One region of the Halalkalibacter lacteus genome, then DNA from elsewhere that is predicted to be linked to it. Evidence: riboswitches for the same ligand, from Rfam matches in the RefSeq annotation. Region 1 holds a riboswitch; each other region holds the start of a gene.

The links. Region 1 has a riboswitch for thiamine pyrophosphate ahead of thiC (phosphomethylpyrimidine synthase ThiC). Riboswitches for the same ligand answer to the same signal wherever they lie in the genome.
Region 2: it holds a riboswitch for thiamine pyrophosphate, as region 1 does, so the genes downstream of both, thiE (thiamine phosphate synthase) here and thiC (phosphomethylpyrimidine synthase ThiC) in region 1, are expected to answer to the same signal.
Region 3: it holds a riboswitch for thiamine pyrophosphate, as region 1 does, so the genes downstream of both, SAZ04_RS03040 (LuxE/PaaK family acyltransferase) here and thiC (phosphomethylpyrimidine synthase ThiC) in region 1, are expected to answer to the same signal.

The regions. Positions count from the first base shown of each region.
Region 1 covers NZ_JAWRVL010000012.1:62,043-72,429, forward strand. Annotated here, with positions in the region: gene SAZ04_RS10765 (ABC transporter ATP-binding protein) at 1-1,634, opposite strand, end outside; gene SAZ04_RS10770 (multi antimicrobial extrusion protein MatE) at 1,964-3,310, shown strand; gene SAZ04_RS10775 (hypothetical protein) at 3,313-3,654, opposite strand; gene ssuE (NADPH-dependent FMN reductase) at 3,891-4,433, shown strand; gene SAZ04_RS10785 (hypothetical protein) at 4,572-4,883, shown strand; gene SAZ04_RS10790 (2-hydroxyacid dehydrogenase) at 5,001-5,984, opposite strand; gene SAZ04_RS10795 (PH domain-containing protein) at 6,140-6,514, shown strand; TPP riboswitch at 6,624-6,738, shown strand; gene thiC (phosphomethylpyrimidine synthase ThiC) at 6,873-8,657, shown strand; gene SAZ04_RS10805 (hypothetical protein) at 8,681-8,848, shown strand; gene SAZ04_RS10810 (hypothetical protein) at 9,107-9,439, shown strand; gene SAZ04_RS10815 (hypothetical protein) at 9,443-9,583, shown strand; gene SAZ04_RS10820 (RNA polymerase sigma factor) at 9,947-10,387, shown strand, end outside.
Region 2 covers NZ_JAWRVL010000003.1:156,045-166,431, forward strand. Annotated here, with positions in the region: gene SAZ04_RS03465 (YueI family protein) at 1-26, opposite strand, end outside; gene SAZ04_RS03470 (hypothetical protein) at 174-686, shown strand; gene SAZ04_RS03475 (YqgQ family protein) at 705-896, shown strand; gene SAZ04_RS03480 (ROK family glucokinase) at 907-1,872, shown strand; gene aspA (aspartate ammonia-lyase) at 1,949-3,358, shown strand; gene SAZ04_RS03490 (YqgU-like beta propeller domain-containing protein) at 3,592-4,710, shown strand; TPP riboswitch at 4,853-4,959, shown strand; gene thiE (thiamine phosphate synthase) at 5,016-5,648, shown strand; gene thiS (sulfur carrier protein ThiS) at 5,650-5,847, shown strand; gene SAZ04_RS03505 (thiazole synthase) at 5,850-6,629, shown strand; gene thiO (glycine oxidase ThiO) at 6,654-7,763, shown strand; gene thiD (bifunctional hydroxymethylpyrimidine kinase/phosphomethylpyrimidine kinase) at 7,869-8,672, shown strand; gene SAZ04_RS03520 (hypothetical protein) at 8,905-9,498, shown strand; partial or broken gene SAZ04_RS03525 (DUF1385 domain-containing protein) at 9,531-10,211, shown strand; gene SAZ04_RS03530 (MTH1187 family thiamine-binding protein) at 10,290-10,387, shown strand, end outside.
Region 3 covers NZ_JAWRVL010000003.1:66,273-76,659, reverse strand. Annotated here, with positions in the region: gene SAZ04_RS03055 (ABC transporter permease) at 1-404, opposite strand, end outside; gene SAZ04_RS03050 (ABC transporter ATP-binding protein) at 401-1,165, opposite strand; gene SAZ04_RS03045 (acyl-CoA reductase) at 1,182-2,663, opposite strand; gene SAZ04_RS03040 (LuxE/PaaK family acyltransferase) at 2,660-3,778, opposite strand; TPP riboswitch at 3,881-3,982, opposite strand; gene mtaB (tRNA (N(6)-L-threonylcarbamoyladenosine(37)-C(2))-methylthiotransferase MtaB) at 4,092-5,441, opposite strand; gene SAZ04_RS03030 (16S rRNA (uracil(1498)-N(3))-methyltransferase) at 5,447-6,199, opposite strand; gene prmA (50S ribosomal protein L11 methyltransferase) at 6,265-7,200, opposite strand; gene dnaJ (molecular chaperone DnaJ) at 7,230-8,342, opposite strand; gene dnaK (molecular chaperone DnaK) at 8,660-10,387, opposite strand, start outside.

The DNA.
Region 1 (10,387 bases):
TCCATGACGATAATTTGGTCAGCATGTTTAATAGAAGAAATTCGATGACTAACGATGATCGTTGTACAGCCGTTCATTTTCTTTTTCATTCCTTGTAAAATTTTTTCTTCTGTTTCTGCGTCTACAGCTGATAAACTATCGTCAAAAACAAGTACAGAAGCATCTTTTATAAGTGCTCTAGCAATGCTAATTCTTTGTCTTTGTCCACCTGATAATGAAATTCCTCGTTCTCCTAAAGCGGTTTCAAATTGGTTAGGGAACTCAATAATGTTGTGATGAACTTGAGCAAGTTTTGATACTTCTACAACTTGGTTATTTGTATAGGGGACCGGGTCAAAGGCAATGTTTTCTCCAATTGTTGATGAAAAGAGAAAGTTCTCCTGTGGAACGATCCCAATTGATTTTCTCAGTGTTTTTAATGGAATTTGAAATGAATCATGTCCATCAATGAAAATAGTCTCTTTTGGAGGGTTATACATTCGTAATAGCAGGTTCACAAGTGTTGTTTTGCCACTGCCAACTCTTCCTACAATCGCAAGACTGCTTCCTTTGGGGACGTCTAAGTTAATATTTTTTAGAGTAATTTCATTACTTCCAGGATAAGAAAAGCTGAGATTTTGAATGTGAATGTCGCCTTCAATGGTTACGTGAGGAATGTCTTTCTCATCTTTTACTTCAGACTCAGTAGTTAAGATTTTTCGTAATCGAAAATTAGCTGCCCATCCACGTTGAAGAATATTAAACACTTTCCCAAGATTTTCAACGGGAGCAATAAGCAAAGATAAATACGTATTAAAAGCGACAAATTCTCCAAGTGAAATCGTGTTATTCATAACAAGCATTGCTTCTAAGAAGATTGAGATCAGATAGCTCACACCAACAATCGCGATACTAACAGCATTAAAAAGGGAATTCGTTTGAATTAATCGTTTATTCGCATAAACATTTTTATCGTTGTCTTCTTCAAACTTCGCTAATTCGTGCTTTTCTTGACTATACGCTTTCACCACTCGAATTCCGGAGCGAAATTCTTGAACTGTACTCGTCAAATTGCTGATCGCTTCTTGAACTTTTGTTGAGCGATCTTGAATTTGATAGCGAAATTTATAGGCTAAGTACGTTAATCCTGGCAGTGGAAGGATAACAAGCAATGTTAACCAAACATTGATCGAAAAAGCCATCGCTGTAACAGCAACAGTAATAAGGATGACTACCTCAATGGATAGAAAGACCCCTCCCATAGCTACTTCGCGAATGATGTTGACATCATTGATAGCATGAGACATTAAATCGCCAATTCGCTGTTTGTTATAGTATTGCGAAGGCAGTTTCATCCAATGTGTAAAAAGACGACGTCTCACGCGTTTTTCTAACATTCTAGATAACCGGAAAATATAAATCCGACTGCACGTGCGAAAAAAAGCCACACCGAATCCTACAGCAATAACACTTAAAGCTAATGTAAGGAGGAGATCTGTTGAGAGGGTAAAGTCTTGAATACTATCTGTGAACCGTTCCAAAAGAACAGGGATAAGGAGTTGAAATAAACAAGAGATGGACAATAAGATCACACCAAGAAAATACTGCCATTTATGTTTAACAATGTGCTGCTTTACAATTGAGCTAGACTCCAAGGGACATTCCTCCTTTTCATTTTTCAGGTTATTGAGTGTTTATTAAGAATAAATGGAAATCTTTACTGAAACCATGGATTTCTTTATCAGCTTACATGGACTTTCCTGCTATTTGATTAATAGGCGTATGGCAATTTGTTGCAGTGTGATAGAATACTTATAAATGCATCGGGTATCGAAGTGTCCGAACGAGTTCGGTTTTTGGCTTGTCTTAGTATTCATGGTTAAGGGGAATTGAGAGATGCTTCATAATAAATGCTTCTTGTAACAACGTTGTTAGTTGAAGGGAAGCGTGATTTTACTAAATTAATAGAAAGAAGATGGGAACTATGGGTGAGCAGCTAGAGAGAGGACTTTCCACGAGAAACATTTTATTGTTTTTTGTTCCACTTGGTTTGTCGGCTAGTTTAGTTACGTTATCTCATATGATTATCAATGGGACATTAACGAGGGGAGAAAATGCGGAAACGATTATTGCAAGTTATGCCATTGCGATGAGCTTATTTGCGATTATGGAACGTTTAGGTGTGTTATTACGTAATACATGTTCAGCATTAGTACGCGATAAAGTGTCGTTTAAGGCAATGTCGATGGTGGCAGTTTATGTAGTATCTAGTCTGATGATGATCTCGGCAACCATTGCGTATACACCTATTGGGAGATGGATCTTTTCTCGTTTATTCGGTGCAGATCCGACTATGATTGATCAAATTGTAAACGTCTATCAAATACTAATCATTGTCACGTTTTTCTCTGCCATTCGTTGCTTGTTTCAAGGGGTCATTATCTTAAACAAGCAAACAAAATGGTTAACGATCGGCATGGTTATTCGGTTAATTGTTATGTATCTATTATCATTAGTGTTTATTCATATAGGTTACATTACTGCTCAAACTGGGGCAATTATCTTTTTGGCCGGGATGATGGTTGAGAGTCTCATTAGCTTTTTAGAGGGGCGTGTTTTAGTAAAGAAAATGGTTCAGAAAAAAGAAAACCATCGAATTACGAAAAAAGAACCTATTTTTCGTTTTTATACACCGCTAATTTTATCATCTCTTGTCATTGTTATGGTTGGTCCTGTGATTAATGTCTTCTTAGGTAAGACGAATGAGATTGAACTAGCAATTGCGTCTTATGCTATTGCATTAAGTATTACACAGCTATTTTTAAGCTTCTTTACTTATACTCATCAAATCGTTCTTACTTTTTATAAAGATCATCCTCAAAAAGTTAACCAATTTACGATGATGGTTGGATTTATTCCGACTGTGTTGTTAGCTATTTTTTGTTTTACTCCTATAGGTGCCTTTTTCATTGAGGTCGTCTTAGGAGCGAATGATCGTTTAGTAGAAGCGAGTTTACAGAGCCTGAAAGTGTTTATGTTGATGACACTTGTTTTTCCTTTTGTTGACTTTTGTAATGGCTTGTTAATGTTACGAAGTGAAACAAAAGTAATGGTTCTCTCTCAATCGGCTAATTTAGGGTTAACGTTTATTGTTTTATTGATTGTGTCAGGGTTGGCCCCAAATTGGAATGGGATGATCGGTGCGTTAGCCCAATCAGTCGGAATGTTAGCAGAGTTGTGCGTCTTGCTTTTGATTCTTGTGAGAAGTTCAAATAAGGTGGTGCAAAAAAGAATCTATCAACCAAGGAAAAGCAAATCTGTAAGCCGATAATTTTAAAAAGGACGACTATACGTATCAATTAATCGGTCAAAAACTGGTGTCCATTGTTTGGTGGGCCCGCCTGTTCCATAGTAGATCCCAATCTTCTTTTGTTTTGGTGTAATTTTTTTTAATGTATTTTGGAAAACACGTAACTCCTTATCAAAATCAATATGATTGGGGTGTGTTATAGGCAGTCTTAGTTTCCTTCCATTTGGATCAAGGAAATCACCATCTTGACCTCGTTTTAAATAAAATAAAGACCATGAACCTGCCGAAGGGGTAACGGGATTATTGGGTGGTCTTGTTTCCCCTGCGTAAGGTATTTCTGTCCAGCGTAAATAGTTTTTTCTCAATCTTATCACCTCTAATTATTCATAGTTTATTTTATGAAAAATAAGTAGATGGGAGTGGACTATTCAGGGTATAAATAAAAAATTAATGTTCTATACAGTCAGCACATTTTAGCTTAAGATGTATAATTTGACACAAAACCGAGAGTGAAATACAGTAAGTAGTGTTAGTTATTCCTCAGTTGAACTAATATAAATTCGATGAAATTGGGATTATAAGTACAGGAGTGTGATACAAGATGGCAAAAATCGTAATTATTTCAGGTGGTCCTTCTAAAACAACAAGACTAAAAGGGATTATTGATTATGCTTATAATTTTCTTAGTGAGAAAGGCTTAACAGTCGAAGAACTACATGTAATCGACATACCCGCTGAAGATTTAATTTTAGCAAAATACAATAGTGAAGCGATTTTAGCAGCGAATGCCAAGGTTGCAGAAGCTGACGCTGTTATTGTTGCAAGTCAAGTGTACAAGGCGTCGTTTACAGGGATTTTAAAAACGTATTTAGATTTATTACCGCAAAAAGGGTTGGAGAATAAAATTGTGTTGCCGCTCATGCTCGGTGGTACCATTTCTCATCTATTAGCAATTGATTATAGTTTAAAACCAGTCTTATCCTCACTCGGCGCACAAAACATGATTAAAGGTGTATTCACATTGGATACTTGCATTGAGCGTGGAGAAGATGGAAGTACGACGATTGAGCAAGAAGCTAAAGATCGTTTAGAGAAAGCTTTTACAGATTTAGCAAATGAAATTAAAAAACAAACTGTATTGTAATTCAAATGACGAACTTGGGTACCCTCAAGTTCGTTTTTTTTAATGGTCTACTAAATTTTCATAAGAAATGCTCGTTCTACACATATTCAGGTAGACAATTGGTACAAACTAAGAAAAAATCAGGAAGGAGTTGAACAAATGCCGATTTATAATAGCAACACCGGAGCTAGTACGGGGAGTCAACAGTTTCCTCTTTTTGGTCTCTTTCATTCGGACTCAGAATCAGTCAAAGATGCTCATGATGCCTATGATGTATATGTGAATGATGAATATGTTGGAAAGAAAATTCTATTGACAGAATCAGAAGGTGTAGAAGATGTCGTTGGTTTCTTGAAAACGCAAGGCGTACAAAATCTATCTGCTGATTTAGAGGGTGACCACTATGTAATAAGGTCTGAAGATGCAGAACATGTTAAACATATACTTGAAACGTATTTGCAAAATCGGTAAATGTCATCACTCTTCAATTGAGAACTACTAAAAACCTGCTATGAACACGTAGCCGGTTTTTTAGTAGTTCAGTTACTCCATTTGTAGCTATTATGTTTAATACAAAAAAGATGATCGCTATTTCTCTTTTCCCGAAGCATCTTCATTTAGTAAAGATGGCGGCTTCTTGCCACTCAAACCTGCATGCAAATTCTCCGCTGCGAGCTTTGACATGCCATATTCGCATTCTGTCGTAGATGAACCGATGTGAGGAAGAGTGACAATGTTTTTTAATTGAAGCAATGGATTATTCGGATTTGTCGGCTCCTCTGTAAACACATCGATCCCAGCTGCATGAATATCTCCATTTGAAAGGGCATGATAAAGGGCATCCTCGTCAACATTTTTCCCACGCGAACCATTTATAAAGATAGCAGATTTCTTCATCTTCTTAAATTCGGCAGCCCCTATCATTTTGTTCGTGTCTTTCGTTGATGGAACCATTAAGCAAACAAAGTCTGATTGTTTTAAAAGTTCATCAAGCTCGCAGTATGTAGCATTATAAATATTTTCAGCTTCTTTATTCCTTGAACGATTATGATAGAGGATGTTCATTCCGAAGCCTAAATGCGCTCTTTGGGCTATCGCACGACCAATCTTACCCATGCCAATTATCCCTAACGTTTTGTGGTGTACATCTACCCCATATTGGTTTGGTTGTAAAGAGATATCCCACTTACCTGACTTTACAAACTGATCTAACTCTGGAATTCGTCTTGCTGTTGAAAGCATAATTCCAAAAATAGCATCGGCCGTAGTATCATCAAGAACGCCAGGTGTATTGGTGGCCATTATCTTTCGTTTAGTAAGTTCTTCAATATCTAAATTATCATAGCCAACGGATACATTAGAAACAATTTTAAGGTTTGGAGCTAAATCTAATAATTCTTTGTTTACCTTTAAGGCTAGACCAATGATTCCATCGGCTTCTTTTAATGCTTGGTCAAAGGTTCGATTTCCGATGTATTCATGATTTTGAAAGCTTGTAATGTGGAAATCTTTTTCTAACTCTTTGATTACGCGGTCGTCTACTCTCATATAGACTAGTATTTTTGGTTTCATAAAATACTCCTCCTTGTTGAGATATTATTCACATAAAAACAGTATCATAAAACTAGATCGTAACTAATGTCGGTGTTTAATAGGCTAGGAATAAAGGTAAATTATGGTATGATTCTATTAGAGTTACCAGTTGATCACATGGGAGGTTTTAACATATGGGGTTATTTGATGGATTAATGGGAAATGCATCAGAAGTAAGTATTGGTGAGGTGGAAAAAGAATTTACAAGAGTCTTAACAAAAGGTGAGAGCATTGAAAGAGCGTACAAACTGATTCGCGATTTGTTTCTCTTCACAAATAAGCGTTTGATTCTTGTCGACAAACAAGGAGTGACAGGGAAAAAAGTAGAAATTCACTCCATTCCTTATAAAAACATTACTCATTTTAGTGTTGAAACAGCAGGAAACTTTGACTTAGATGCAGAGCTGAAAATTTGGGTGTCGGGAAGTTCAACCCCTATCCAAAAGCAATTCAATAAGAGTTTAAATATATATGAAGTGCAAACTGTCTTAGCAGATTATGTCTTGTAATTGAATCAACATTCTCTTAAAGGTTCAAATAGGTATTTAGGGCTAAAATGAAAAAAGTATTTTATTAGTCATCTCTTTACTATATACTAGTAAAGAATACAAACTTAATAGAATTAACTAGGGGAGTCCAATAAGTTGGGCTGAGAAACAAGAACGGTAAAGATTGTTGACCCTTTGGACCTGATCTGGCTCATACCAGCGTGGGGAAGTTTAGAATGTTTCATTATGATCATACTTCTATCATTTAGCCGGGTCCAACCAAATTATTTGGTACCCGGCTTTTTTATGTATCTTCATACTTCCTTCTTTTTATGTTCTAGATCTCGTCCTTTCTATTTAAAAAAAAGGAGAGATTTCGATGTCCACACCCTCATTAAACGAGAAAAACATTTCCATCATGTCTAGCTTTTCTGGTAGTAAGAAAGTTTATGTTCAAGGTTCTAAGCCTGACATAAAAGTACCAATGCGAGAAATCGAATTAAGTGCTACAACCGGTTCAGCCGGAGAAGAAGAGAACCCTCCAGTCCGTGTCTATGACACAAGCGGTCCGTATACCGATCATGATTATGAAGTTGATATTACAAAAGGACTTCCTGCCTTACGTAGTGCATGGATCAAGGAACGCGGTGATGTTGAAGAATACGAAGGACGTGACATTAAGCCTGAAGATAATGGCTACGTTAATGGAAATGACACACGTGCAAATGATAATGTCTTTCCAGGGTTAAAGCGTAAACCATTGCGTGCGAAACAAGGGAAAAATGTGACTCAACTTCACTATGCAAAAAAAGGAATCATTACTCCTGAAATGGAGTTTATCGCAATAAGAGAAAATCTAGACCCCGAATTTGTACGTGATGAAGTTGCAAGAGGTAGAGCGATTATTCCTAATAATATCAATCATCCAGAATCAGAACCTATGATTATAGGGCGCAATTTTCATGTGAAAATTAATGCGAATATTGGGAACTCAGCTGTTTCTTCGTCCATTGAAGAAGAAGTGGAAAAAATGACGTGGGCCACACGTTGGGGCGCTGATACGATGATGGATTTATCAACGGGGAAAAACATTCATACAACGAGAGAATGGATCATTCGTAATTCAGCGGTTCCTGTTGGTACGGTTCCTCTTTACCAAGCATTAGAAAAAGTAAAAGGGATTGCTGAAGATCTAACGTGGGAAGTGTACCGCGATACGCTAATTGAGCAAGCAGAACAAGGAGTTGATTACTTTACTATTCATGCGGGAGTCCTCCTTCGTTATGTTCCATTAACAGTAAAACGGCTCACCGGTATTGTTTCCAGAGGGGGTTCAATTATGGCTCAATGGTGTTTACATCACCATCAAGAGAACTTTTTGTACACTCACTTTGAAGAAATTTGCGAGATTATGAAAACGTATGATATCGCTTTTTCTTTAGGAGATGGTCTTCGTCCAGGGTCCATTGCCGATGCGAATGATGAAGCACAATTTGCAGAATTAGAAACGCTTGGAGAACTAACGAAGCTCGCTTTGGAACATGATGTACAAGTCATGGTTGAAGGACCAGGACATGTCCCGATGCATTTAATTAAAGAAAACATGGATAAGCAGCTTGAAATGTGTCACGAAGCACCATTCTATACATTAGGGCCTTTAACGACAGATATTGCACCAGGCTATGATCATATTACGTCTGCTATTGGTGCCGCGATGATTGGTTGGTTTGGTACGGCGATGCTTTGCTATGTTACGCCGAAAGAGCATTTAGGCTTGCCTAATCGTGAAGATGTTCGTGAAGGAGTTATTACGTATAAAATTGCTGCGCATGCAGCCGATTTAGCGAAAGGTCATCCAGGAGCACGAGTACGTGATGATGCCTTATCAAAAGCTCGTTTTGAATTCCGTTGGAGAGACCAATTTAACTTAGCATTAGATCCGGAGCGTGCCCTAGAATATCATGATGAAACATTGCCAGCAGAAGGAGCAAAAACAGCTCATTTCTGCTCGATGTGTGGACCGAAGTTTTGTAGCATGAGAATTTCTCACGACATCCGCCAGTATGCAAAAGAAAACAAACTGGAGTCTAGTGAAGCAATTGCAAAAGGAATGCAAGAAAAAGCGGAACAGTTTAAGAAATCTGGAGGCGGAATTTATCAGTAAATAGTTCATAGGAGGTTTTGCCGATGAAGGTCGATGATATTCAAGAGAAGATTCATCATTTAAAAGATCAACTGAATTATTGGGAAAATCACTTAAAAGATGTTCAAAAGAGCTGTCGTCACGATTATCAAGACGAATCATTTTATAAAAAGTGCTTGAGATGTCAGAAGATAGAGGCTATCTATTATTAGACTTTAAAACTTTAGTTACTGTACGGAGGAGAGCCACAAGCGAAATAATTATGCTTGTGGCTCATTTAATTCCTCTCCTCTAACACATAGTGTAAAACGCTCACAATAAATATGATTAGATTATTTGCTAGATTATTCTAGTTTTTTAGTTTCTTTCAATACGTGGTTTATATGATTACCTATAAATACAAGTATTTAAGATAAACGATATCACAGAAGCATTCTCTAAAGCATACATTAGGTTAGGGGGTGTTTTTTATGATGTATGGAAATTACAGAAAACCATTTCAACCTCCAAATTCAGCAAATAAGCAGGGTCCTATATCCACACCTTACTCCATACAAGATTTATTTAAAGGGAAAAATTTAGACCTGATCGCCGCAGCCTTAATATTATCAGGAAAGCTTAAAGTTGATAGTGTTGAGTTATTTCGTGGTTCTCCAGCAGTCTCGGTAACATTACTCGGAAAATATATTACACCAAACAACGCGAAACAGAATGCTTTAGCAGATTTTCTTGAGGAGAATGGAGATATGACTCTTGATGATGTCTTTGAGGCGATGCAAAGGCGAATGGAGAAGGAGGATTAGGAAATGGGGAAGAATAAAACGGTTAACTGTAGTTCAGGCTTTGATGGGAAGGCATTAACAGGTGGGATCATGCTAATCATTTTGCTTTTTTTATTAATTTTTGGCTCAACTGATATTGAAGATTTAACTGATGCACCTGAGTAAGAATAGATGGAATAGATTTATGTTTAACAATAGCCATTCGGACTGAAATATACATCTATAACTAACTGAGGTTTATTCTGTTTCCTTATTATTGTAAGGAAATATTACATAAGGTAGATTATTACTTCTCTGTTATTCAAAAGAGCGATTTAGAGCTATAATTGTTATGTAACATTACTATCTGTCAAATGTATTGTAGAACTTCTACAAGCATATTCATAGAGTTGAAGGGCTTAGCGTCGTTCTAGTAAGCATTGCAACCGTGATGCTTTTTTCTTTTTTTATTAAATGAAACTTCTTGTTATAATCGTTCGTTTAATAAATATCGTAACAAGTTGAGTTGGAAAACGGAGGGTAATAAAAATGGAAGAACAATTAATCGAGCGGGCGAAACAAGGCGATGATGATGCCTTCCAGCAATTAATTGAACAACATCTAAAAACCGTTGAGAAATTTGCCTTTCAAATAGGGGTCTCCCCCAGTCATATGGAAGATGTTACTCAAGAAGTGTTTTTGAAAGTCTATCGTTTTATTCATAAACATAATAGAGGGAAATTTACGACATGGCTTTATTCTATTACCTTAAATGTAATTAGAGATTTTTATCGGAAAGAAAAGCAAATGAAGCGGAAAACAATAGAATTACAAAAGTATGCCACACAACAAACCTATATTCAGGACAATTTTGATGAGGAAGCTAGAGAGCTTCATCAAATGATCCATCGACTTGAGGATAAATATAAAATTCCAATTGTTCTTCATTTTTTCCATGGTCAAAACTATCAAGAGATTGCGAATGTCTTA
Region 2 (10,387 bases), on a different contig from region 1:
ATGATGTCTTGTACCTTTTGGTCCATTGTCGTCCCTCATTTCTTCATTTCACTTGAACAAGTTTTCTTCCTGTCCTTCTTATTTTTATTTACAGACATATCATATCATAAGAACATATTGCCTTGAACGTAATTTGTCAATTCGATAATGCTTTAAAAAGGAAGGTGTCTTTCATGTGGTTTACGATGCTTATTTTAGTGTTTGTTTTTACAATAGGTATGACGATTGGTGGGTTACTAGCTGCACCGAGAGATACTGTAAGACCGATTCAGGTTATCTTATTTTCTTTGTTTTTTTTATTTTTATGTTACATGGGGATGATTACAGGAATGTTTATAACAGGTTGGATTGGATTACGCTTTATTGAAATTGTATTAGCTATTCTTACCCTTCTTTTTATTGTCGCTTGTTTTAGTCGCTTTCATCCTACACTTGGCTTTTTTCATCCTGAAGATAAAATTCTTTTTTCGATGCTTGCTTTTTTGTTTTTCTTAATGGGGGTAGAATGGGGTTTAGTGGAATTCAGAACGTTTTTCACTATAGCGGCAGCCTTTTTGTTTACCGCGGCATTGGGCCTTGGTTTATATGTTCAGATGCAAATTCGACAGGCTTTTTGGCGTCATTCCAATATAGCATATGCTCCGCTAATTTGGCTTCTTTTCGTAACCGTATTGAAGCTGTTATAATGGGTTAGAGGTGAGCACATGAAAACAATGTACGACGTAAGACAGCTACTTAAAAATCATGGGGCGATTGTTTACACACGAGATCGATCTTTTGATCTTGCTCTGATGGAAGAAGAACTCCGTGAATTGTATAATTGGAAGATTATTGATTCACATATATTTCAACAGGGGTTGCTCATCTTACGGAATGAAAATAAATCAATGAATTAGAGGGTGGAGAATGGTGTCAAAGAAATGGTTTGTAGGTGTAGATATTGGTGGAACGACAATAAAATTGGCTTTTGTGACGTTAGATGGAGACATCGTTACGAAGTGGGAGATTCCTACGAATAAAATAGACGATGGGAAACACATTACTAGTGATATAGCCCGGGCAATTGAAGAAAAGCGTGAAGAACTTGGTGTAACGAATGATGCACTTAAAGCGATCGGTTTAGGAGCACCTGGTTTTATCAATATGGAATCAGGATTTATTTATCATGCTGTCAATATTGGTTGGAAGAATTTTGCCTTAAAAGATGAACTGGAAAAGGAAACAGGGCTATCCGTAACGGTTGACAATGATGCAAACATTGCTGCTTTAGGAGAGATGTGGAGAGGAGCAGGTGATGAAGCAAAGAATTTGCTTTGTGTAACTCTTGGAACAGGTGTAGGCGGCGGGGTCATTGTAAATGGTCAAATTCTTCATGGGGTAAACGGAATGGCTGGAGAAATAGGTCATCTTACTTCAATTACCGATGAGTCTGGAGCACCATGTAATTGTGGGAAAACAGGATGTCTTGAGACAATAGCATCAGCCACTGGGATCGCAAGGTTAGCAATGGAAGGGGTGCAAAAGCAACCTGATAGCATTCTTCAAACGGTTTTTGAACGTCAAGGAACGCTTACTGCAAAAGATGTGTTTGATGCTGTTAAAGCAGAGGATGAACTTGCGAAGTCTATTATCGACGAAATAAGTTTTCATCTTGGATTGGCGCTTGCAAATTTAGCTAATGCACTAAATCCTGAAATAATTGTTCTTGGCGGAGGCGTTTCAAAAGCTGGAGATTTATTGATGAATCCCCTCAAAGAGCAATTTAAGTGTTTCGCCTTACCTCGTGTTGAAGAAGGTTGTAAATTTCGAATTGCCACACTTGGAAATGATGCTGGTGTCATTGGAGGAGCATGGTTGGCAAAACAAGGGTAATGTCTGGTCACATATACATTGTGCTGTACATACGATATAACAAGGACAATCATTACAACAAAAGGAGTTAAATCGGATGTCAGAATACCGGACGGAACGAGATTTAATTGGAGAAAAGCAAGTCCCGAAAGAAGCATATTACGGCATTCAAACAGTCCGTGCAAAGGAAAATTTTCCAATAACAGGATATCCACCACATTCTGAACTTATACGAGCATTTGGGTATGTAAAAAAAGCAGCAGCAATGGCGAACCGTGATGTTGGTGCACTTAGAATTAATATAGCAGATGCCATTATTGAAGCTGCTGAGGACATAGTTAATGGTAAGTATCAAGATCAATTTATAGTTGATGCCATTCAAGGTGGAGCTGGTACGTCTTTTAACATGAATGCGAATGAAGTTATTGCGAACCGGGCAATTGAACTACTTGGTGGTCAAAAAGGTGAGTATATGCGCGTGAGCCCGAATACACATGTAAATATGGCTCAATCAACAAATGATGCTTTCCCAACGGCCATTCATATTGCTGCACTTCGTCTAGCGGATGGTTTAACAGAAGAGTTAAATAAATTAATTCTTGCTATTAAAGAGAAAGAAAAGGAATTTGACAATGTATTAAAAATGGGGCGTACTCATTTGCAGGATGCTGTTCCGATTCGGATGGGACAAGAGTTCGGTGCGTATCAACGAGTCCTAAGCCGAGACCTTGGTAGGATTAAACGTTCGGTTGGTCAGTTATTTGAGGTCAATATGGGAGCAACTGCTGTTGGAACTGGACTTAATGCAAAGCCTGAATATATTAAAAAAGTAGCTGTTTATTTATCTGATATAACTGGATATCCTTTTAGGACAGCGGAAGATCTAGTGGATGCAACGCAGAATACAGATGCTTATACAGAAGTGTCAAGCGCATTAAAAATTATGGCTATCAATTTATCTAAAATGGCAAATGACCTACGTCTAATGAGTTCTGGACCGCGTACTGGACTGAATGAGATAAATCTGCCATCAAGACAACCGGGCTCTTCCATCATGCCTGGAAAAGTAAATCCTGTAATGTGTGAAGTGGTTAATCAAATTTCCTTTCAAGTTATTGGAAATGATCATACGATTAGTCTTGCGTCAGAAGCAGGCCAATTAGAGCTTAATGTAATGGAGCCAGTACTGGTATTTAACTTATTGCAATCATTTTCTATTTTACAAAATGGAATAAGTGTTTTTAGGAAATATGCGATCGAAGGCTTAACTGCAAACATAGACAGATGCCGTGAGATGGTTGAAAGAAGTGTAGGGATCGTTACGGCGATAAATCCTCATGTTGGCTACGAGGTGGCAACAAGAGTAGCGAAAGAAGCGATTCAAACGAACAGACCCGTTCGAGAAATTTGTCTTGAAAGAGGAATTTTATCGGAAGAGGAATTAAATGAAATTCTTGATCCGAAAGAAATGACGAATCCAGGTATAGCTGGTTCACGATTTATTTAAGGTTAAAAAGACATTGCGAATAACTCGGATGACTCAATGACTTCAGCTTCCATTAAGAAAATAGTGCAAAAGGGTATTTGTATGCGCTATAATGTATTGATTTGGAGTTTGCTGAAGATACTGAGTCATTTTTTTGTGTACGTTTAGTGAACTTATCTATTTGTTGAATCATTTTAGGGAGTTTATTCGTCTAATAAATGAATTAAAATATGAAAAAGTGGGGACGGGTTGACATGAAACATTTGATCGTAAGTATCTTTGTTCTTTTTACAGTTTCAGCCTGTGCCCAAGCTCCTACCTTGATCCTACCTGCCCCAAAAAGCTTGAGTGAGTTACCTGCTAAGTCCAATGTACCTTCTTCATTTTTTACGGGTTCAATTATGACACCAATACAAAATAAGCTTCCTATTATAGAAGTAGCAAGTTGGTATGATAAAGATACTGTACTATTTTTACAAGAGGAAAATGAACAGTTCAGTTTACATAAACACAATCTTTTTTTAGGAGAATCGTCAGTTTTTTTAGAAGAAGATGGGTGGATAATAGACGTAAGAGCAAATGCAGATTATTCCTTATTTGCTGTACAGTATCTTTCTTTGGAAGAACAGTCACAGTTGTTGATCCTTAATGATCAAGGGGGTATTATCTGGACAATTAAGGATTATGGTGAAGAGTATACGATTTATTGGAATCCATATGACACACAGACATTTGTGATGGTTGCTTATTTGCCAAATTGGGAATTTGAAACATATGTAGGGAATGTTGAAGAGAAGAAGATAACTGATATTGGCCTTGAAGAATCCTATATTCAGTGGGTCTCAGAATCGAAAGTAGGATATTTGAAATGGGAAGAGTTAGAACCCAATTTTCAAGCCCCGCTTTATGAACTAGATATAGAGAATGGAGAAACCAATAGGTGGAAGGATACAGTTATTGCATTTATGGCTTTTCCTGATGGGTTATCGCTTTCTGTTACTGTTGATTCCATTTATGACCTCTATTCTGTCTATCGTTTTTATGATGAGCAAAAGCCATATAGAAAAATTGAGATGCCAATCCTCAACACGTATTCAGAGCAGTGGTGGATTCCATATTATTCGTATGATCATAACAACGGCATTTTTTATTACTTGCGTCCAAAATATAGCAGTGATTACTTTAGTTATGAAGATGGATACGAATTAATTGCCTATAACGTTCGAGCTGACTCTGAAGAAAAATTGATTTCATTAGAAAAGCATGTCCCACTGTCTATTTCACCAGGAGGATCCATTCTTCTTATTGGTGAACGGTATGAATTTGGATATGATATACAAGAAGGGGCACTTGTACCGATGTGGGAAGAATAGAAGTTGCTAAAGAAAAGTTTTTTGAGTGCCTCTAAGTTGTGAGTGCAAGACATTGCACCCACTTTTTTGAACACACATAAAACTCGAACCCCTTGCATTTTTGAAGCAGTCTGTCATAATGGAGTTAATAACTTGTATGTATTTTCAAGACTAGGGGTGTCCATCTAGTGGACTGAGAAAAAGGCTATGCCTTTTACCCTTATACCTGATCTGGATCACGCCAGCGTAGGGAAGTCGTCGCAGTCGTATTCCGTATGTTCGGATGCGGCTTTTTTTGGATTTTTTATCATAAAGGTGGGGCTAGCATGAAAGAGTTTAAATTATACGCCATAACAGGTGAAGAGTTTCATCAAGGTCGAGAACTTATAGAAGTTATGGAAGCAGCGATTCTTGGTGGAGTGGATATTATTCAATTGCGAGATAAGACAAGCAGTAAGAGAGAAGTATTAAGGAAAGCTAAAGCATTACGAGAATTAACGGAAAAGCATGATGTAACGTTTATTGTTAATGATTATATTGATGTTGCTCTTGCAGTGGACGCTGATGGGATTCATCTTGGCCAAGATGATTTGCCACTTGCTGATGCAAGAAATATTTTGGGACAAGATAAAATTATTGGTATTTCAACTCATCATATCGACGAAGCACGTGAAGCGGAAGCAAGTGGTGCTGATTATATTGGAGTTGGACCTATTTTTCATACAAATAGCAAAGTTGATGTTGTTGACCCGGTTACGACTGAATACATTCAACAGGTCGCTGCTGAAATTACGATCCCGTTTGTCGCGATCGGAGGGATTAAACTGCATAATGTCGATCAAGTATTAGAAGCAGGTGCAACGAGAATTTGCATGATCTCAGAAATCGTTGGAGCGGAAGATATTAAAGGAGTTTGTGAGCAATTTACGAAAATATTAGCTGAAAAGGGAGAGAAATAAAGTGCGTTTACTCATTAACGGAGAAGAACATAACATAGATGCTTCTACTCTTGAAGAGGTTGTGTCTCATTTTGAACTTGAACCTCACCTTGTTGTAACTGAGATAGATGGTTCGATTATTGAACGTTCAAATTGGTCTGTAACAAAATTGCATGATGGAATGAGAATTGAACTTGTTCAATTCGTCGGAGGTGGATGAAAATGAAACAAAATAAATTAACAATAGCAGGCAAAGCATTATCATCTCGTTTTTTTCTTGGAACGGGAAGATACCCAAATCCTTTTGTGCAAAATGAAGCAATAAAAGCTTCTGGAGCTGAAGTCTTAACGTTTGCTATCCGAAGAGTGAACTTAGGTGCTCCGAATGAAGATGCGATTTTACAACATTTAGAAGGAATGTCATTCACGTATTTGCCGAATACATCAGGTGCTAAAACGGCTGAAGAGGCGATTCGAATTGCTAGGCTTGCTAAAGCATCTGGTTTAAGTGATTGGATTAAAGTTGAAATAAGTGTTGATGAAAAGACACTTTTACCAGACCCAATTGAAACGTTAAAAGCTACAGAGGTTCTTGCTAAGGAAGGATTTGTCGTTTTGCCATACACATCAGATGATCCTGTTCTTTGTAAAAGGTTAGAAGAAGCAGGTGCCTCTGCTGTAATGCCAGGCGGCGCTCCAATTGGAACTGGTTTAGGTATTTTAAATCCTTATAATCTCGGATTGATTATCGAACAAGCGAATGTGCCCATTATTGTTGACGCTGGACTAGGTTCAGCTATGGATGTTGTCCAAGCAATGGAGTTAGGGGCAGATGGTGTATTAATGAATACTCCTGTAGCAAAGGCGAAAGATCCTGTAAAGATGGCTCATGCAATGAAACAAGCAATTGAAGCAGGTAGATTATCATATGAAGCAGGGCGGATCCAAAAGAAGAAGTATGCAACTGCTAGTAGTGGTCTAGCTTCATTCGTTTCAAAGTAGAAGGGCTGATTGGGGGGGAGAATTGTGCAAGAGAAAGTAATCATTTTAGGAGGGGGCGTCATTGGTTTAGCGACAGCATTTGAGCTTAGCAGACGTAATTATGATGTCACAGTTCTGGAGAAAACAAGTTGCGGGGGGCAAGCATCTGGAGCAGCCGCAGGCATGCTTGCTCCTTTTTCAGAAATTGGAGAGGACCCCGATGACTTTTTTAAATTATGTCTTGATAGCTTGCGCATGTATAATAAGTGGCAAACTGATGTAAAAGAAGTATCGAAGTTGGACTTTGAATTTTCTCAGAGTGGAAGTCTTCATGCGGTTTATCATGATGCTGATGTGCTTTCTCTCGAAACGAGACAGTCATGGCAACGTGAATGGGGAGCTCAAGCTGAATTAATTTCGGGTGAACAATTATGGAAAATGGAGCCGTCCCTTTCTAAAGACGTGAAAGCTGCCATGTATTATCCAGAGGAGAGTCATGTTTTTGCACCGGATTATGTGAAGGCATTAGAACGTGCTTGTCGCGCAAATGGAGTTACCATTATTGAACATCTTGATGTAGTAGAGGTAGTTGAGTGGAAACAGTCGGTTGCATTACGTGCAAAAGATGGTCGTGAGTTTGTAGGAGATCGTCTGATTGTTTGCTCGGGCGCTTGGTCTAGTGAATTGGAGGAAACATTCGGAGTTCGAATCCCAGTTTATCCGATACGTGGACAGATTTGTGCATACGAAATACCCATTAATCAGGTCAAACATATTGTTTACACAAGTCAAGGATACCTCGTTCCAAAGGCAAATGGAACATTAGTAAATGGTGCTTCAGAAGACATTGCCGGCTTTCGTACGAACGTTACGGAAAAAGGAATTGCACGGTTAACGAATTGGAATAAGCATGTTTTCCCATTTTTGGAAAAGGAAACTCCCTTTCACACATGGGCAGGACTACGTCCAGCAACTCAAGATGGATTCCCGCTAATTGGGAAACTTGATAAAGCATCACATATTGTGTTCGCAACGGGGCATTATCGAAATGGAATCTTACTAAGTCCAGTCACTGCTGTTGCAGTAGCTGATCTATTAGACGAAAAAGAAGCCTACTCACCACTAGCCTCTTGCAAACCAGAACGATTTACATAAGAGAGGTGGTTCCAAAAGGGGTGCATTTCCCCTTTTGGAACTATCTCGACGCAATGAGCGGAGCCGAGTGTTTCTTTCTAAACAAACATGAAAGGGTGATGACAAGTGTCAATTGCCAAAACATTAACGATTGCTGGATCTGATAGTGGTGGAGGAGCAGGAATCCAAGCTGACATAAAAACGTTTCAAGAATTACATACATTTGGAATGAGTGTGATTACAGCTTTAACGGCACAAAATACACTTGGTGTGCATGGGGTGTTTCCGCAATCTTTAGAAGCAATAGAAGCCCAGCTTGATGCTGTTTTATCTGATATTGGCACTGATGCTGTAAAGACAGGAATGTTGTTTTCTGCTGAGATTATATCTCTTGTTGCAAGCAAACTAAAAGAGTATGAAGTGAAAAACATTGTGGTAGATCCAGTCATGATTGCTAAAGGGGGAGCTTCGCTTCTACAAGAAGAGGCGGTTCGAGCATTAATAGAAGAACTCCTGCCAATCGCTACTGTAATCACACCTAATCTACCTGAAGCAGCAAAGATGCTTGGGCAAAAAGAAATGGAAACGTTAGAAGAAATGAAGCAGGCAGCTATTGACCTTCATAAGATGGGGCCTGACTATATCGTTTTAAAGGGAGGCCATTTACTAGATGGACCTGCTGTCGATCTTTTATATGACGGAGAAATGATTTATGAGTTGAAAACAGAACGGATTAAGACGAAACATACACACGGAACAGGATGTACATTTGCTGCAGCCATTGCGGCAGAATTAGCAAAAGGACATTCAATTAAAGAAGCGACTGAGGTGGCAAAGTCTTTTATTACAGCAGCCATTTCTGATTCACTTTCGATTGGGAACGGGATTGGCCCAACGAACCATGCTGCATATCGACGTTCAACTCTTTAAATGTTCGTTTAAAGAACATCGCAAATTATAAGTAGAGGCCAACTGGATATGTGTGATCCTGTTGGCTTTTTTTTGTACGCGTAATGGATCAGGAAATTGTTACTAATAAATTGAAAACAGTCGTTTCCTTTCCAGTTTGTTCGACCTCTTGTATAATGTGAGAAGGTGTTGCACCATTTTTAAAAATACATAGAATAGGTGAATATATACTAGAAAGGACGTAGCGAAAAATATGTTTCGTGGAAATAAACCAGTGCTTATCTTACCAGCTATTTTAATGGTTCTAATGCTTTTGGGAGGGTACCATTTTTTACAAGAGTCTGAGGCCATTACAAACGAGGATCTACAAAAAAGAATCGAGTTTCAAGTGAGTGGGAATAAAACTGAGGAAGGTATGGATGTAGAAGCAAATTGGGACTGGACTGTTATGCCAGTAGAAGGTTTATACGGTGAAGATTATATCGGCGTTTCGGTCATTGACAGAGAAACTGGACAAGTGCGGACAGATATTGAGATTGAAAATGGAACGGTTGAATTATTTTATGCAAACCGAATTATTGAGCAGTCTGAAGGGATTGTCGTTGATAATGGGATCATTTTTGCTTTTCCCAACCAATTAATTGAACATGAGAGTTATGGTAATATTGGTAGAGTAGAAGCAAGGATAGTAGGGGAAAATCTAGATAAAGACGATATTATTGTGAATCTATTACATACGTGGTCTGATCACTCACCTCTTGAGATGGAGGATGCAGCGTTCTCGTCACCAACGTTTACAGAGGCTGCTAATGTACCATATTGGATCGTTTCATATGAAGCCGATTGAATACTGTATGAAGAAGAAGGATGGGTGTGTGCATGAAAATAAGAGGGCTCTCCTATCAAAATGGGATTTTTTATGTCGGGAAACAGCATATTGCATGTGCATACCATGAGAAGGGGCGTTTGAAAAGTTGGCTCAAGCCGATCAATGCCAAGACATTGGCTTTGATGATGAAGCAAATCATTTTGTCGATGCCGATATGGTTTAAAGTACTTACGGTCATTTATGTAGGGTTAGTGTTTGTTCCAAAAATTCTCATCATATGGAATCTAGCTATTTGGGAAGGTCTCCCATACTACTTCTTGTTTTATTATATGTTTGGGACTCATTTTTTGTTTCCAAAGCAGCTTCGAAAGTATCATGGTGCAGAGCACAAAGTATTTAGCGATACAGGAGTAAAAAGAAGGTCTCGTTTGTTTCAAATAAGTAAAGCAGCTATCACAAATCGACATTGTTCTACGAATGTAGTTGTTATTTACTTTTTAAGTGTCTTATTAGGAGCAGTGGGTCTTTTGTTTTTTACTGGTCGATATATGTTGTCACTAGAAATAGCGTCTTATGTAAGCTTGATAATGGTTCCGATCGTTCAAAGGTTATTAGAAGTTAAAGGGTTTGGATTTGTAAAAAAGGTCGTACTTGCTATCTCGTATTGGCTCCAAAACCATGTGACAACGACAGAGCCAGAACGTGCACATATGATCGCGTCAATCGAATCTTATCGAAAGCTTGCTGCAAAGGAATTTCCGGAAAGGTTAATCGTAAAACGTCCAAAATTGAAGAAGGAGGAAACACTTATGGCAATAGTTGATGTAACGATCATTCCAATTGGTACTGACACTCCAAGTGTAAGCAAGTATGTAGCAGAAATCCAAGAGGTACTAAAGACATATGA
Region 3 (10,387 bases), on a different contig from region 1:
TCAAACAAAGGGAAAAAACAAACAAGCGCAACAATGATGATTTTAGGTGTATAACCAAAGCCAAACCACAATACAAGTAGCGGTGCGAGCGCCAATTTCGGCATGGCTTGTGAAGCAATGATATAGGGTTGTAATATTTCCTGCGTTGTTTTAGACTGTGCGACAAGAAATCCTAATCCAATTCCGAGAATAGCCCCAATGAAGAATCCTCCAAACACTTCAAATGCTGTCGCAATAATATGCGGGTAAAAATAACCGCTTTGAAAATGCTGAAACAAGTTAGCAGCAATAGTCGTCGGTGCAGGTAAAATGATTTTTGAAATACCCTTAACTTGTACAACAAATTCCCAAGTAATAAGCATGATGATAAACAACAAAAAAGAGAAAATCCTCGTTTTCTTCATGATGAACTCCCACCTAATCCGTCAATAGAGTCATAAAGTTCTTTTACGACCTTGATGAAAGAAGGATCATATTTAAGCTTTTTTGGTCTAAGTCTAGAAAAGGGCATCTGAAATTCTTTTACTACTCTTGCAGGTTGCTCTCCTAACAAAACAACACGATCAGATAAATATGCAGCTTCTGTAATGTCGTGGGTAATGAAGATCGTCGTAGAAGAAAATTGATCTGTTAACTTCATTAATTCTAATTGAAGTTGCTCTTTTGTCATGGCATCTAATGATGAAAAAGGCTCGTCCATAAGTAAGATTTCCGGCTCGGTCATAAATGCTCTAGCTAAAGTTACTCTAGACATCATTCCCCCAGATAATTCATGAGGATACTTATTTGTATGATCAGCTAAACCTACTAAAGCAAGTACTTCTTTCGCCTTATTACGATCCTCTTGATTCGGTCTTTTTTTTAACTCGATTGGCATAAGGACATTTTCTAAAACAGTACGCCATTCTAATAGTACTGGCCTTTGAAACACATACGTGATTTCGGTAAGTGGCTCTGTGATTACATTCCCTAATACAGTGATGTCACCTTTAGTCGGATTCAACAACCCACCAATCATTTGCAACAAAGTCGTTTTTCCACTTCCACTTTTTCCAATGATGCTAACAAACTCACCCTTTTGAACTTGTAAGTCAATGTGATCGAGTACAGGAGTTTGATCGCCTTTAAACTGCAAGGAGACATCTTGACATGCAATAATCGTCATTTTTCCTCACTCTCCTTTACTCTCTGTAAACATCAAAGAAATCCATTTGATCTTCTACCGTCGACTCAACATCACAAAACCTCACTAAATCAGCTAAATGGAACCTTCCATCGTGATGCCACCCTGGCTCTGGGTGAGGCATGGATCCTAGTGCACAAATTCGATTCACGCCACATTCTCCTAACATGGTAATGATTGGAGAAAATGCCTGAGGTGAGCAACCAACCCCGACCGTTTGCACAAAGCCTTCAACTTTTTTTATATACTGTTTGACTTCCATTATGTTATTGACCGGAATGACTGTCACAAAACGATTAAGTGGGGAAATTGGAAATTCTCTCTTTTTTTCTTCACCTAATTCCAGGTAGACAACTGTCCATTCTGTCCCCTGCTCACTCTTAATCAGATCAAGAGCAGAATTGTCAAAGCTTTCAAATTCTAACGCTGTCCGTTGCTTTACAATCGCATGGTGTTCTTCCTCTGTTAACGTTGCACGTGGGTGGGTTAATTGAAAATTGTCCATTTCATTTGCAATCATCTGTGCAAAATCACGTGCAGAATATGTACCGCCTCGTTCCACGAAAAACACATGCGGTGATAAACATCCTTGCTGATCAAACCAGGACACATCATAACAGGCAAGTTTCGCGGTTTGCCAGCCTCTCGTTGTTGCTAAACAATCTTTCGTAATCACACCAAAACTAACCTTATGACCATGTGAATGAAAACTTACATGTGAAGGTACTTTCTGCCTTACTGTTTCAATCGTCTCTTTTCCACCATAAGCAATCACAGCATTCGAGCATTGAAAACTGACTGTCTCTAAAGCATCGTCTCCACCTTTCCACCATAAGATTGCCATTGCATCTCCTAGCCTTGGATCAATTTCAGCAATCGTTTTTGCAAACAACACGGGAAATAACGGCTCAGAAGATGATACCTTTCCAATTGTAGCTGACTTAAGTAACATACCCGCAGCTAAGCTCCAAAGCGGCAGAGCTGGAACATTACCTGAAAAAATATGAGTAATGAGCTTGGGCCCGTATGCTCTTTGTAACCCACCTGATTTTCGCGGACGAAATTCATCTAGTACAAGAGGGTTAGGAAAATCTTCATCAACCATCCGCTGCAACTTTTCTTTCCGAAATTGTTTTACATAACGACTAATAAATAAGCGAATCATCTCACCGTCATAGCCTGTAATAATTGGCAATAGTCGTTCGGCTTGTTTTCGTAACTCATACTCAGGATGTAACCACTTTTGAACAGCTTGGTCGAAAACAGCAATGATCTCATTCGTATGAAGTGTTTGTACGTAGTCAGATTGTTGTTTTTTTAGTGCTTCTGCTATTGTTTCGATTAGATCTGGAGTCAACTCTGGAACTTGTAATTCAACCTTTTCTCCATGATGCTCAAACACTAATGTCTTATATGGGGTTTCACTAAGTAACTGTTTGCATCGCGTTGGTACATGAAAACAAGAAAAGCTTGTTGTCATACAACATCTCCCCTTGATGATTTTTCAGGTGCTACAAACTGATCGACAACTAACGAGCAGCCTTTCGCTTCTGCACCAGCAGCCCTACCTAGTAAATAAAACCCAACTTCTGTTTTGATCCCCATATCTTCTGTTAATATTCCCATTACGGAATTAAGATTAGCAAGATCATAGTGGACAATAATGCCTTTTTCACCTATTGGCTTCTCTTCCATTTGTTCGATATCAATCACAACCGTCCTCATCCAATGTGGTGTGTATTTGGTGGGATTGGTAAGGTGCATTTCGTTATGAAGAAGATTCCCATCATACATTTGTGAACTAAGTTCTGTCATTCCGTACATATTCAGACACATTTCTAAAGGTAAGCAAAATAGATTACTCATCTCTTGTTTAAACTCGGCTGGTGATATTTCTCTAGACCGCCCCTTTGCCCCACCTGTATCCATCAGGCGACTTTTTTGAGGCAACTGAAAATTAATGCCCTTTGTGCTGCATTCATCTAGTAAATGAATAAACGAAAAGCTTGCTCCTATTAATAAGACTGGTTCATCATTCTTTTCTGCTAGACGAAGTTCTTCAACCAGCTTTTCTACTTGAAACTCGTCTGTATTAAATGCATATAGACTATCTTCTGTTCCGAACGTTTTCTTAGCAATATGTAAATAATGAGCTAGTGAGGAATTAGGCATTACTTCTTCTGTTGGAAAAAGAACAAACATTTTCACTTTTTCTAGATCTGGCATGATAGACGCTTTGAAAAATGTCTTCATCGATAAATCATAAATATCTAAATCACGGTGATAGTTTCTTCCACGCTTTTCTGGATTCGTTGTTCCACTCGTCATAAATAACGCTTCTGTCCCATCAACTGGATGGCAAGATAATGTTGTAAGTTTAAAGGCATCAATCGGTACAGGAGGAATTTCAGTGAAATGTTTCACCGTTCTCGGTGAAACACGACGCTTCCTGCAAAACTTTCGAAACGTTTGATTGTATTCATATTGAAACTGAAATACTTTTAACGCCAATGCATTAAATTCTGCATCACTTGAAGCTGGTTGATTGATAAAATCGTTGACATCTTGTTTTATTGCTTCATAAGCACTTAACAATCTAAACACTCCAATTCAAAAAATTGCAAATACAATCTAAAAAGACCGCTTCTAATTTCGAGAGCGGTCATCATTCGTAACTATACTTCCAAAAAATAGCTGTTCATATGATGTCCACTTCCCTAAGCTATAATATAGTTCAGGTTCAAAGGGTTTAAAGTTATACTTTAATCTCAGCCTCATTCGGCTCCCCTAGTGGGCTAGTATTATCATGTAGTTCATCCAATCATATCATTAATATCTTGTTCTTGCTACAAATCTAAAAGGATATCCATCTGAGAAAAGGCCTTAAGTGATACTCAAGGCCTTTCATTTATCCATTTACGATTTGCTTTGCTCTTCCATCTTCAATAACACGAACAAATTCCCCTTGATTTAATGGATAACCAACCTGAGTGATTTTCACTTTAACAAGCTTTCCAATCATCTCTTCTGTAGCTGGAACTTTTACTTTCAAGTAGTTGTCAGTATAACCAACGAATAACCCACTATCCTTATCATCTTTATCACGCTCTTCTAAAATCACTTCAAGGACTTCCCCTTCAAAGTTTGAAGCATACTCTTTTGCAAGTTGATTAGAGAGCTCAATTAAGCGATGAACTCGCTCATTTTTCACTTCTTCTTCAACTTGATCTTCCATACGAGCAGCTGGTGTTCCCGTACGTTTTGAATATGGAAAAACATGAAGTTCACTAAATTTATGCTTCAAAATAAAATCAAACGTCTCTTGGAATTCTTCCTCTGTCTCTCCGGGGAAACCAACAATTACATCTGAGGTAACAGCTAAGCCGGGTAGAACTTCCTTTAGACGATCTAGGCGCTCTCCAAAGAATTCCATTGTATATTTACGGCGCATTCGTTTTAACACCGCGTTTGAACCAGACTGAAGTGGAATGTGAAGGTGACGTACGACTTTTTCTGATCGATCAATCACATTGATCACTTCGTCTGTAAGCTGACTAGCCTCAATCGAAGAAATACGAATACGTTTTAATCCCTCTACTTGTTCCAAATCTTCAAGTAAACGAGCAAGACTGTAATCTTTTAAGTCTTCTCCGTAACCACCTGTATGAATTCCTGTTAACACGATTTCTTTGTAGCCTGCCTCAACAAGTTGCGTTGCTTGTTTTATAACTTCTTGTGGATCACGTGAACGCATAAGGCCACGTGCCCATGGAATAATACAAAATGTGCAGAAGTTATTACAACCTTCTTGAATTTTTAAAGAAGCACGTGTACGATCTGTAAACGCTGGCACATCAAGCTCTTCATAAACGCGTGACTTCATAATATTCCCGACTCCATTAATTGGTTCACGTACACGTTTGAACTCTTCAATATACTCAAGCATTTTCACACGATCTTGTGTACCGACAACAACGTCTACCCCAGGAATGGCCATAATTTCTGCAGGTGACGTTTGAGCATAACAACCTGTTACACAAATAACAGCATCGGGATTTTTCCGAATCGCACGACGAATCACTTGACGGCTCTTTTTATCTCCTGTATTTGTTACTGTACAAGTGTTAATCACATAAACATCTGACGTTGCGTCAAATTCCACCTTCTCATATCCATCTTTTTGAAACAGTTGCCAAATCGCTTCTGTTTCATAATGATTTACTTTACAACCTAATGTATGAAATGCAACAGTAGGCATTACCTTCACCTCATTAATTCGAAATGGTACGAAATAGCAGCAAGCGCATAGAGTGATGCCGTTTCCGTACGTACTATACGAGGACCAAACCCACAAGGAATGGCTCCTTCTTCTGTCAACTGGCTAACCTCTTCCTCTGTCATACCACCTTCAGGTCCGATAATAATCAAGATCGATGAACGAGGCGAGAGTGCCGTAAGCGTTTTTACTAACTTTGCTTGCTCCCCACTTTTGGCTGACTCTTCATACGCCAAAAGGACAGCATCATATGAGGAAAGCTCTTGTTTCAACTCAGCAAAAGAATGAATGTCATAAACAGTAGGAATACGTTCTCTATATGACTGTTCAGCTGCTTCCTTCGCAATCTTTTCTAATCGCTCAATCTTCTTTCCTGCCTTTTTTTTGTCCCACTTAACTATGGAACGCGCGGCAGCATAAGGAAGGAACCCCGAGGCACCTAGCTCTGTTCCCTTTTGAACAATCAGCTCAAACTTGTCTCCTTTAGGAAGTCCTTGCGCGATCGTCACATGAACAGGGAGCTCTGTATTTGGATGTAATTCTTCTATAATATCAGCAATAATTTCTTTTTCCGTTTGACTTGAAATACAACACTTAACCGTTCGTGAATCATTATTACTACAAATAATCTCATCACCGACATCCATCCTCATTACTCTTAGAATGTGCCTGACATCATCACCAATAATATGAATGTGTCGATCCGTCATTTGCTCTTTCGCAACAAAGTATCGTTGCATCGTCATCGTCCTCACTATGGTTTTGTTTGTAGGGTTTAAAAAGGTCAGACCCTTTGTTATGCTCTTTACGCTTTTTTCGCGATAATGGCTACCCAGTCATCCATCTCAACAATTTCATTAATGATAAATCCACCACTTACAAGCGCATCTTTTACCTCTTGCTTTTTTCGTTTAATAATACCCGATGTAATATACGTTCCGTTTGGTTTAAGAACCGCTGCCGCATCTTGAACAAAACGAACAATGACTTCTGCTAGAATGTTCGCTACTACGATATCATACGGTCCCTCTATGTTTTCAAGTAAGTTATTCTGTTTCACCGATATGACATCTTCTACACGATTAAGCAACACATTTTGCGAAGCACTTTCAACAGCGACATAATCAAGATCAAGCGCTAGAGTACTTTTCGCCCCTAACTTTGCCGCAGCGATACTTAACACTCCTGAACCAGTACCTACATCAACAACCTTTTCCCCACCTTGAATAACTTTATCTAAAGCTTGAATACAAAGAACAGTCGTTGGATGAGTTCCTGTTCCAAAAGCCATTCCCGGATCGAGTTCAATAATTGTTTCTTCTTCTGTTGGTTCATACTTTTCCCATGTTGGAGTAATGGTGATCGAACTAGAAACTTTCACAGGCTTATAATATTTCTTCCATGCAGTTGCCCATTCTTCCTCGTGAACTTCTACAATTTGAACCTTATTATGTCCAAGATCGATATCATACATAGGCAAGCCATTAATAGACTCTTTAATTTCATCAAGCGTTTCTGCTAGAAAACTATTAACAGGAAAATATGCTTTAATAATGACTCCTTCTTTTGGATAGTCATCAGGAGAGAGTTGGTAGATCTCACCGAAACGATCGCCCCACTCACGAACAAGGTCCATGGGATCTTCTATTACGACACCACTTGCACCAGCTTCATGTAAAATATTACAGACTGGCTCAACCGCTTCCTCTGTCGTATGAATACTAAATTCCGACCATTTCATCATTTCTACCAACTCCACTTTTTAAATTATTAACTCTTAAAAGCCCTTCTTACTTTAGCAAAGAATCCATCATTTTGTTCATCTGGCTGTCCACCAGACATCTGGGCAAATTCACGGATCATGTCCTTTTCTTTCTCCGTTAAGTTCTTCGGTGTTACAACACGTACTTTCACATGTTGGTCACCTTGTCCACGTCCATGGACATTCGGTACTCCTTTTCCACGAAGGCGGAAATTCATACCTGTTTGTGTACCTGCGGGAATTTTCAGCTTTACTTTTCCGTTTAACGTTGGTACTTCAATCTCATCCCCAAGTGCTACTTGTGCAAACGTAAGTGGCATTTCACAATAAATATCATCACCATCACGTTCAAAAAATTCATGTGGTTTCACATTAAAGACCACATATAAATCGCCAGCAGGTCCACCATTAACACCAGCTTCCCCTTGACCTGATACACGAAGTTGCTGACCATGATCAATACCAGCAGGAACCTTTACGCTGATCTTTTTCCGTTTACGTACTTTTCCTTTTCCACCACAAGTTGTACATTTGTTTTTAATAAATTTACCCGTACCTTCACAGTGGTGACATACTCTACGATTCACTACACGACCAAATGGTGTATTTTGTTCTACATTTAATTGACCAGCCCCGCCACAATGTGAACACGTCTCTGGCTTTGTTCCTGGTTTCGCTCCGGACCCCTTGCAAGTTTGACACGTTTCTTCACGAGGTATATCAATTTCCGTATCTTTACCAAACACTGCTTCTTTAAAATCAAGTGTCATCGTATATTGAAGGTCGGCACCTTGACGTGGTGCATTCGGGTTACGACGTCCACCGCCGCCACCGAAGAACATATCAAATATATCACCAAAACCTCCACCAAAATCTCCAGATCCACCGCCAAATCCTTGATTCGGATCAGTATGTCCGAACTGATCGTAATGTGATTTTTTTTGTGGGTCACTTAACGTGTCATAGGCATCTTTTACTTCCTTAAATTTTTCCGTAGCGTCAGCTTCTTTATTGACATCTGGGTGATATTTACGTGCTAATTTACGATACGCCTTTTTCACTTCGTCAACTGAAGCACTTTGATCGACACCAAGAACTTCATAGTAATCTCGTTTACTCATGTTAACACTCCCGATTCTATTCCATAACGTTCATCTTATCATCATCTTATCTATATCTGCAAGATGTAGGATAGAAGAAACATTATCCTCTTTTTGGTATACATTCGTAGAAAAAGCCAAAGTCATCTACTCTGACTTTGACTTTTCTACATTACTCAATCAAGAAGCAACTTCTCAGGTTGCTATTTGACATTAAGGCTGATTCAATACCCTAGGGTCTGACCCGTATAGCACACTATTATGAACCTTCGTAAGAGATGATCTCCTATATATTGCGCTATCTAGTCGGGGTCTGACCCTTCCTGAGACAGTCTTTATTATTTTTTCTCTTCTTCTTTTACTTCTTCATAGTCCGCATCAACTACATTATCATCTGCTTTTTCAGCACCAGCTTCAGCACCTTCAGCGCCTTGTGCAGCTTGAGCAGCTTGCTCATACATCTTTGTTGATAACGCCATAACGATTTCTTGAAGCTCGTCTTTCGCTGTGCGAATCTCGTCAATATCATCTGACTCAATTGCTTGCTTTAGCTTATCTTTTGCAGCTTCCGCTTTCTCTTTTTCCTCTTGTTCAACACTTTCGCCAAGATCTTTAAGCGTTTTATCAGTTGTGAAAACAAGTTGGTCTGCTTCATTACGAAGCTCGACTTCTTCGCGACGCTTCTTATCTTCTTCAGCATTCGCTTCTGCATCTTTGACCATTTTTTCAATTTCGTCATCCGATAAACCTGAAGATGATGTAATTGTAATAGATTGCTCTTTGTTTGTTCCAAGATCTTTCGCTTTAACATTAACGATACCGTTCGCATCAAGATCAAATGTCACTTCAATTTGCGGAACACCACGTGGTGCCGGTGGAATATCTGTTAATTGGAAACGCCCCAGTGTCTTGTTGTATGCTGCCATTTCACGCTCACCTTGCAAGACGTGGATATCAACTGAAGGTTGGTTATCGGCAGCTGTTGAGAATGTTTGTGATTTTGAAGTTGGGATCGTTGTATTACGTTCAATTAACTTTGTAAATACGCCACCCATTGTTTCAATACCAAGCGAAAGTGGAGTTACATCAAGAAGAACAACATCCTTCACATCACCAGTTAACACACCCGCTTGAACAGCTGCACCAAGAGCAACTACTTCATCTGGATTTACACCTTTATGAGGGTCTTTACCAGTTAATTTCTTAATTTCAGCTTGAACAGCTGGAATTCGTGTTGAACCACCAACAAGAACGACTTTATCAATCTCACTAGCAGATAGACCAGCATCAGAAAGCGCACGACGAGTTGGAGCAAGTGTGCGTTCTACTAAATCAGAAGAAAGCTCTTCAAATTTTGCACGACTTAAGCTAAGCTCTAAATGCTTAGGACCAGTTGCATCAGCTGTGATGAACGGAAGTGAAATTTGAGTTTGAGTTACACCTGAAAGATCTTTCTTTGCTTTTTCAGCAGCATCTTTTAAACGTTGCATCGCCATTTTATCTTGAGATAAATCGATGCCATTGTCTTTTTTGAATTGCTCAACAAGATGATCAATAATTACTTGGTCAAAGTCATCCCCACCAAGTTTGTTATCTCCAGAAGTCGCTTTAACTTCAAAGAAACCATCGCCAAGTTCAAGGATTGATACGTCAAACGTACCACCACCAAGGTCATATACAAGAATTGTTTGATCTTCTTCTTTTTCAAGACCGTAAGCAAGTGCAGCAGCTGTAGGCTCATTAACAATACGCTCTACTTCAAGACCGGCAATCTTCCCAGCATCCTTCGTTGCTTGACGTTGTGAATCGTTGAAGTAGGCAGGAACAGTAATAACAGCCTTTGTTACCGTTTCACCTAGATATGCTTCTGCATCAGACTTTAATTTCTGAAGAATAATCGCAGAAATTTCTTGAGGTGTAAAGTCTTTGCCCTCAACTGTTTCTTTGTAATCTGTTCCCATCTGACGCTTAATAGACATTACTGTATTCGGATTTGTAATTGCTTGACGCTTTGCTACTTCCCCAACAAGACGCTCTCCGTCTTTAAATGCTACAACGGATGGTGT